2 regions of the Clostridium sp. LIBA-8841 genome follow, and region 2 is predicted to be linked to the other one. Evidence: a T-box and tRNA genes for the amino acid it is inferred to sense, from the RefSeq annotation. Region 2 holds a T-box; the other holds one or more tRNA genes.
What was found. A T-box is a leader RNA that pairs with one kind of tRNA and senses whether it is charged. The one in region 2 lies ahead of AC2A4K_RS13080 (valine--tRNA ligase), so its partner is inferred to be a tRNA-Val.
Positions count from the first base shown of each region.

Region 1: it encodes a tRNA-Val, which carries the amino acid that the T-box ahead of AC2A4K_RS13080 (valine--tRNA ligase) is inferred to sense. The anticodon was not compared.

Region 1 is NZ_CM173488.1:3,806,206-3,810,537, forward strand. It holds gene AC2A4K_RS17025 (DnaD domain protein) at 1-103, shown strand, start outside; gene AC2A4K_RS17030 (ATP-binding protein) at 100-1,095, shown strand; tRNA gene AC2A4K_RS17035 (tRNA-Thr) at 1,188-1,263, opposite strand; tRNA gene AC2A4K_RS17040 (tRNA-Asp) at 1,267-1,343, opposite strand; tRNA gene AC2A4K_RS17045 (tRNA-Val) at 1,356-1,431, opposite strand; tRNA gene AC2A4K_RS17050 (tRNA-Glu) at 1,437-1,511, opposite strand; tRNA gene AC2A4K_RS17055 (tRNA-Asp) at 1,517-1,593, opposite strand; tRNA gene AC2A4K_RS17060 (tRNA-Val) at 1,608-1,683, opposite strand; tRNA gene AC2A4K_RS17065 (tRNA-Glu) at 1,690-1,764, opposite strand; tRNA gene AC2A4K_RS17070 (tRNA-Asp) at 1,772-1,848, opposite strand; tRNA gene AC2A4K_RS17075 (tRNA-Val) at 1,863-1,938, opposite strand; tRNA gene AC2A4K_RS17080 (tRNA-Glu) at 1,943-2,017, opposite strand; gene AC2A4K_RS17085 (hypothetical protein) at 2,215-2,784, opposite strand; gene AC2A4K_RS17090 (BaiN/RdsA family NAD(P)/FAD-dependent oxidoreductase) at 2,993-4,237, shown strand.
Region 2 is NZ_CM173488.1:2,986,216-2,990,547, reverse strand. It holds gene recX (recombination regulator RecX) at 1-414, shown strand, start outside; gene AC2A4K_RS13090 (transglutaminase-like domain-containing protein) at 420-1,592, shown strand; gene AC2A4K_RS13085 (tetratricopeptide repeat protein) at 1,674-2,024, opposite strand; T-box leader at 2,182-2,396, shown strand; gene AC2A4K_RS13080 (valine--tRNA ligase) at 2,530-4,332, shown strand, end outside.

The DNA.
Region 1 (4,332 bases), 820 kb from region 2:
AGCTCAAATTCAAAAGAAACCAGCTAGAGAAGCAAACTTTACCCAAAGAGATTATGACTATGATTCCTTAGAAAAACAATTGTTAGGATGGGATACTGAATGATTAAAGGTTATAAAAGTCAATTAATGGATATGTACGAAAAAATTCGTCAAAAAGAAAAATCAAATCTAGCTAATAGACAAAAAGAAATAAAAGAAAAAATACCTCAAGTATTTGAATATGAAAGAGAAATAAGTAAGCTTTCTCTAAAACTTTCAATGCTTGCTTTAAGAAAGCATGAAAAAGAAAGTTTTGAAAAACTAAGAAAAGAAATCGAAAATCTTAGAGATGAAAAAGATCAACTGCTTGCTATGAATGGATATTCAAAAGATTATTTAGATATGCATTATAAATGTGAAAAGTGTAAAGATACAGGATATATAGGCGCTGAAAAATGTGTTTGTTACAAAAGAAAACTTGTAGAGATATACTATGAGAATTCTCATATGGCTGATGCCTTAAAATTAAATAACTTTTCAAAATTTGATATAAATGTTTTTTCTTCTATGAGCAAAGGAAATGAAAAGTATTCTCCAAGAGAAAATATGCAAATCATTATAGACAAAATGATTAATGGATATATTCCAAAATTTAATAGCCATAATGAAAATATACTTTTCTATGGAAGTCCTGGTACCGGAAAAACATTTATGACTTATTGTATAGCTAAAGAGTTATTAGATAATGGATTTCTTGTAGTTTATAGAACTTCTGATGAGCTTATTAGAAATCTTAGAGAAATAAGGTTTAATAATGATCGTGAATTAGAAGGATTGCTTATAAATTGTGATTTACTTGTTATTGATGATTTAGGAGCCGAACAAATAACTGATTTCTCAACTACTGAGTTATTTACTCTTCTAAACAAAAAAATATTATTAAATAAAAAAATGATTATATCAACTAATTTAAATTTACCTGAACTCAAACAGGCTTATGCAGAAAGAATAACTTCAAGATTACTTGGAAACTTTATTCTGTTTAAAACCTATGGAGATGACATAAGAATAAAGAAAAATCTTCAAAAAAGAAAGAATATATCTTATCTTACTTAAAAGATAAGATATATTCTTTTGGCATAAATAAATTAAATATCGAAATATTCTTTTGAAGAATAAAAAAGAACTTCAGTTAAACTGAAGTTCTGTGGAGCTGATGATCGGACTTGAACCGATAACCTGCTGATTACAAGTCAGCTGCTCTGCCAATTGAGCCACACCAGCGCATGGCGACTCAGAAGGGGCTCGAACCCTCGACCTCCGGCGTGACAGGCCGGCACTCTAACCAACTGAGCTACTGAGCCATTTAAAGTTTATGGTGGTCGCAACAGGGATCGAACCTGTGACCCCCTGCTTGTAAGGCAGGTGCTCTCCCAGCTGAGCTATGCGACCTTATATGGTGACCCCTAGGGGAATCGAACCCCTGTTACCACCGTGAAAGGGTGGTGTCTTAACCGCTTGACCAAGGGGCCAAAACTGGCGACTCAGAAGGGGCTCGAACCCTCGACCTCCGGCGTGACAGGCCGGCACTCTAACCAACTGAGCTACTGAGCCATTAAAAACTTTAATGGTGGTCGCAACAGGGATCGAACCTGTGACCCCCTGCTTGTAAGGCAGGTGCTCTCCCAGCTGAGCTATGCGACCGTAATATGGTGACCCCTAGGGGAATCGAACCCCTGTTACCACCGTGAAAGGGTGGTGTCTTAACCGCTTGACCAAGGGGCCAAAAATGTGGCGACTCAGAAGGGGCTCGAACCCTCGACCTCCGGCGTGACAGGCCGGCACTCTAACCAACTGAGCTACTGAGCCATTAAAAGTTTTTATGGTGGTCGCAACAGGGATCGAACCTGTGACCCCCTGCTTGTAAGGCAGGTGCTCTCCCAGCTGAGCTATGCGACCGTGATGGTGACCCCTAGGGGAATCGAACCCCTGTTACCACCGTGAAAGGGTGGTGTCTTAACCGCTTGACCAAGGGGCCACATTAACTCTTAAAACCACATCATTTTTGACCAGTTTTAGCTTTAAACTAAATTTGTTTATTTTGTTTTTGTCTTTCGCACTTGGCGACCTGACAAGGAATATAATACCCAAAAAATAATCTTATGTCAACACTTTTTTCAGTCATTTTAGTCTATTTATAGCTATTTAATAAAATTATATTTATTATTCGCTTTTTTACTCAAAATTACTCTCATTTTCTATTTTTTCAACTATTTTTTTATAAATTTCTAATTGTCTTTCTCTCCAAGCTCTCTGCTCTTTTAATTTTTCCATGTTAAAATGACAGATTTCAAGGAATTCTGGCTCTTCTAGGACCTTAATATTGAACTTATAGCTGTCCTCTCTGAAGTTTCTTCCACTAGCTTCGATTTTTATTGGATATTGTCCATTTAAGTATATCAATATATCTTTATCCCAGAATCCTCTTTTATTAGCGCCTTTAGAAAAATCATTTAAAACTTCTAAAGATTTTACCTCTTCAATTGATTCCTCAAGTGAATCAATTATTCCTTTATAAAATAAAGCCGAAATTCCTCTATTTATTTTTATTTTTAATAGATTAAGATTTTTTTTAATAATATCATCAATTTCTCCTTCTGAAATAAGTTCTCCATCTTTCATTTTGAAAGTTTTTATTCCTGACTTATCAGAATAATCTACAACTACTTGATCATAATTCATCCTTCTAATCTTTAATTCTGTATTGTGTCCCTCCATAGTACTATTTGTAATTTTAAATTTCATAATACTCACCTCATTATTTAGTATTGCTCCTAAAAAAAATAATATGACTTATGATTTTTATCATTCTTTAAGTATTTAATAATAAGTAAATATGATACAATACAAACTTAGAAATGTTATCATTAAATAAACAAGACTTTTAGAAAATTATTTTTAGGTTAGTATAAAAATTAAGATATAACGATACGAGAAGGGAGAAATTAAACTTATGATATACCATGACGTAGTTGTTCTAGGCGGTGGAGCTTCTGGTTTAACAGCTGCAATTACAGCAAAAGATTTTGGTTTAGATGTTGCTATAGTCGAAGGAACAGACAGAATAGGAAAAAAGATTCTTACTACAGGTAACGGTAGATGCAATATAACTAATTCATTAATAGGATTTCCATTTTCAAATTTTCACAGTAGTAATGATGGATTTTTTATTAAAACATTAAGCAAGTTCTCTGTTGAGGATACAAAGGCTTTCTTTCTTAATCTAGGATTACCAATAATAGAACTTGAAAAAGGTAAAAGTTATCCTCAATCTTTACAAGCTTCTTCTGTTGTGGATATATTAAAAATATCTTTAGAAGAACGTGAAATTCCTCTTTATAATTCATATAAGATAAAATCTATCCACAAATCAAAAGGAAAATTTGTTTTATCCACAGGAAATGAAGATTCTCCTGTGATTAAGTGCAAAAAGTTAATTATGGCTTGTGGAGGAAAATCTGCCCCTAAAACTGGTTCTGATGGTTCAGGTTATACTTTAGCTAAAAATTTAGGACACTCAATTGTTGAACCTAATCCAGCTATTGTTCAATTAAAACTCTCTCATAATAAATTAAAAGCTTTATCTGGAATAAAGTTTAATGGCTATGCTGAAGTTTTATGTGATAGAGAAAGTATTAGAAAAGACTTTGGAGAGATTTTATTCACAGACTATGGAATATCAGGTCCTCCAATACTACAAATTTCTAGAGAAGCATCTTTAGGATGTTTTAAAGGTAAAGATGTTAAGATTGTAGTTGATATGATGCCTGAAAAGTCATTAACTGAATTAGAAGATTTCTTAGAAGGACACTTTGCTGTTTTTTCTTGTAGAGAAGTTATAAACTCGCTTATAGGTATTGTTAATAAAAAAATGATACCTATACTTTTAAAAGAAGCAGGTATCGATAATTTACATAAACCATGTTATGAACTTACTTGGAAAGAGAAAAAATCATTGATAAATCTTATGAAATCTTGGGAATTTAAATGTACTGGAACAAATGGCTTCCAAGCAGCTCAAGTAACTACTGGTGGAGTAAACACAAAAGAAGTTGATCCAGAAACCCTTCAATCAAAAATCGTAGATAATCTTTATTTCTGTGGGGAATTATTAGATGTTGATGGTGATTGTGGTGGATTCAATTTACAATGGGCTTGGAGTTCAGGATTCACTGTTGCTCTTTCCTGCACACTTTAATAAGTAGACTATTGAAATAATCATATATATTAAAATAAAAAATTATAAATATTAAATTAGATTAATAGTTATTAAAAAAGGTGTTTAATTAGAAA
Region 2 (4,332 bases):
ACAGAAAAAGAATTGAAGGATAAACTTTTAGGAAGAGGCTTTGAAGAGGATACAATTAGAAAAGCTATAGACTTCTTAAAGGAATATAATCTTTTAAATGATGAAAAATATGCAGAAATGTATATAAAAGATAGACTTAGAACCCAAGGAAGAAATAAAATAAAATATGCTCTTATAAGAAAGGGCATTAGTGAAGAAATACTATTAGATAAGTTATCTAATGTTGATGAAGAAGATGAAAATGATACTGCTTTTAAATTAGCAGAAAAAAAATATAATATACTAAAGAAAAAAGAAAGTGATAAATATAAATTATCTCAAAAATTATTTAGATTTCTTTTATCTAAGGGATATGACTATGACTGTTGTAATAGTGTAGTCAGAAGATTAACAAATAATGAATATATGGAGTAGGTAAAATGAATTTCAACTTAGTAGATATAATTATAGTTTGTTCTTTTATACTGCCATTAATAGTTGCTTACAAAAGAAAGTTTAATATTATTAAGATAAAGCATAGCATTGAGGAACTAGGGGGATATATAGCATTCTTCTCAGCCTTATATTTAAGTTTTATAGTAATAAAGAAAGTAGATATAATAGAAAGAATGTTCTCTATTATTGTAGTGGATTTTAATTCTCTTATATCAAAATTTAATATATCACCACAGGTGATAATAATATTAATAGTATTGGTTCTTACACTTGTACTTTATTTTGTGGTAAGATTTATACTTATTATATTTAATTTGATTATTATAAATCCAATATTGAGATGGCTTAAAAAAGCAGAGTCTAGAAGAGGAAAGAATTTTGGAAAAAGTGCAGCTTTAATAATGAATATACCAAAGTCTATTTTCTATATGGCAATAAGTGCTTTAGTTATTGTAATCTTAGGAAGTAACGGATTTTTAGGAAATAAAATGGAAAAGCTAACTTTAAATTCAAAGGCTTATGAGATAATAAACAATAATAAGTATTATGCTGCTTTAAATAAAGAATATGAGGCTTTTCATGATGAATATAAAGATGCTATAAGTAAAAATGTATTTACAGAGGAAAGCAATAAAGAACCTATTAATGAAAAAGTGGTTGAAAATAATAGTAATGTTATAAATCTTTATAATGGAGTAACTCTAGAACAAGGTATAAAATCAAATGAAGCTATTAATGAAAAAGCTAGAGAACTTACTAAAAATGCAAAGAATGATAGAGAAAAAGCTAAAAGAATATATATTTGGATAAGCGAAAATATTAATTATGATGATAATAAAGCTGAAAATATAAGTAAGGAACCATCAAAGTATAAGTCTGGTGCTATTGAAGCTTTTGAAACTAGAAGTGGTATATGCTTTGATTATTCATGTCTTTATGTTGCCATGGCAAGAGAAGCTGGACTAAAGGTTAGGATGGTAACAGGAGAAGGCTTTAACGGCAAAGAATGGGGACCACATTCATGGAATGAGGTTTATTTACCAGATAAAAATGAATGGATAACTGTTGATACAACCTTTGGAAAAGCCGGCAACTATTTTGATAGTAGAAAAAATAATGATTCACATAGAAATGCCAAAATAATAGGTGAGTGGTAAAAAAATAACCAAGCAAAATGCTTGGTTATTTTTGTTGGGATAATTTATAATTTTAAAGTGAATCGGGTTAGGAGTATAATGTTATTTTTCAAGCTTTGATAGGATTAAATCTATAGCTTTTCCGCAGTCGTTATCTGCATTATCTAATGCCCAAGCTAAATTAAAGTATCTTAAAGCTTTAGGATTATTATTTATCATTGAATAGCAATAGGCTAAATTAAAAAAGTACTTTGAGTCTTGATGAAGCTCTAAAGCTTTATTAATCATTTCAATAGCTTTTTCATATTGCTTTAATTTTATGTAGCAAACACCTGCATTATAATAGCTATGACATTTGCATTCATCATTATCTAAGGCTTTTTTATAATAATTTATGGCATCAGAATAATTTCTAGTGTTGTATAATTCGTTACCTTTAGAAAAATTACTCATTTTTGACCTCCTAGAAAATATCTATTTTAATTATTAACTTATTTTGGAATAATATTCATAGGATGAAAATATTATAAATTTTATATATATATTTGATTAGACTCCCTTGACATAGGTTAAAATAATGGTATAAGATATATTTATAATTTGAATAGTGATATAAACAGTGATAAAGAGGAGTAAAGGTAGGAAAAACTTTTAAGAGAGGAAATCCTTGGGTGTAAGATTTCTAAGTTTGATATCTTGAAGGTAGCTTTTGAGTTTCTTTGGTGAAATTATTAAAGTAATCAAAGACGGCAATTTCAGTCGTTAGTTTTTGAGAGCCCTTATTTTGAGGGAAAAAAGGTGGTACCGCGAGTTTTCGTCCTTTTATGGATGAGGGCTTTTTTTATTGCCCAAAATTACTTTTAAATTAAAAATAATCGCTAAAAGACATTTCAAGATAGTTTTTGGAGTGTTTTAAATAAATACATAACTGTGTTTGAATTTTAAGGAGGTTAGTCTAATGGATAATAAAAATATTTCTACAACGTATAATCCTAAAGAGTTTGAAGAAAGACTTTATAGCAATTGGCAAGAAAAGAAGTACTTTACTCCTGTAATAGATAAGAGTAAAAAACCTTACACTATAATCATGCCACCACCAAATATAACTGGTAAATTACACTTAGGTCATGCACTTGATAATACACTTCAAGATATGCTTATAAGATTTAAGAGAATGCAAGGATATTGCACTTTATGGTTACCAGGACAAGACCATGCTAGTATAGCAACTGAGGTTAAAGTTGAAAATGAACTTTTAAAAGAAGGTCTTTATAAGAAAGAAATGGGAAGAGACGCTTTCTTAGAAAAAGTTTGGGAATGGACAGATGAATACAGAGAAAGAATAAGAGAGCAGCTTAAGAAAATGGGGTGCTCAGCAGACTTTACAAGAGAAGCTTTCACAATGGATGAAAACTTAAGTAAGGCTGTAAGACACGTATTCGTTAAATTATATAAAGAAGATTTAATATATCAAGGAAATAGAATAACTAACTGGTGTCCTAAGTGTCAAACTGCTTTATCAGATGCTGAAATAGAGTATGAAGAAAAAGAAGGAAACTTCTGGCATATAAAATATCCAGTAGTTGGTTCAGATGAATTCTTAGAAATAGCTACTACAAGACCAGAAACTTTACTTGGAGATACTGCTGTTGCAGTTAATCCAAATGATGAGAGATATGCTCATTTAGTAGGTAAGATGTTAAAATTACCTTTAACTGATAGAGAAATCCCTGTAGTTGCTGATGACTATGTTGATGTAGAATTCGGAACAGGAGCAGTTAAAATAACTCCAGCCCATGATCCTAACGACTTCGAAGTTGGTAAGAGACATAACTTACCACAAATAAGAGTTATGGATGATAGTGGTGTAATTAATCACTTAGGTGGAAAATATAAAGGCTTAGACAGATATGAGGCTAGAAAACAAATGGTTGCTGACTTAGAAGAGTTAGGATTATTAGTTAAGATAAAACCTCATACTCATAATGTTGGTACTCATGATAGATGTGGTACAGTTGTTGAGCCAATCATATCAAAACAATGGTATGTAAAAATGCAATCATTAGCGGATCCTGCTATAGAAGTTGTTAGAAATAAAGGAACTAAATTCGTTCCAGAAAGATTCGAAAAAACTTACTTCAACTGGATGGAAAACATTCAAGATTGGTGTATTTCAAGACAATTATGGTGGGGACACAGAATACCAGTATTCTACTGTCAAGATTGTGGAGAAATTATGGTTGAGTTAGAAGATCCAACTAAGTGCTGTAACTGTGGATCAGAAAACATAGAACAAGATAAAGACGTTCTAGATACTTGGTTCAGTTCTGCTTTATGGCCTTTCTCAACTTTAGGATGGCCAGATAGAACTGATGATTTAGAGTTCTTCTATCCAACTTCAACATTAGTTACAGGATACGATATAATATTCTTCTGGGTTGCTAGAATGATATTCTCAGGTATTCATAACATGGGAGAAACTCCATTTGATACAGTATTAATTCACGGTATCATAAGAGATGCTCAAGGAAGAAAAATGAGTAAATCATTAGGAAATGGTGTTGACCCATTAGAAGTTATAGATGAATATGGAGCTGATGCTTTAAGATTCATGTTAGTAACAGGAAATGCTCCAGGAAATGATATAAGATACATTCCTGAAAGAGTTGAATCTGCAAGAAACTTTGCTAACAAGATATGGAATGCTTCAAGATTCGTTATGATGAACTTAGACAGAGAGCTTATGGATAAATACAAAGAC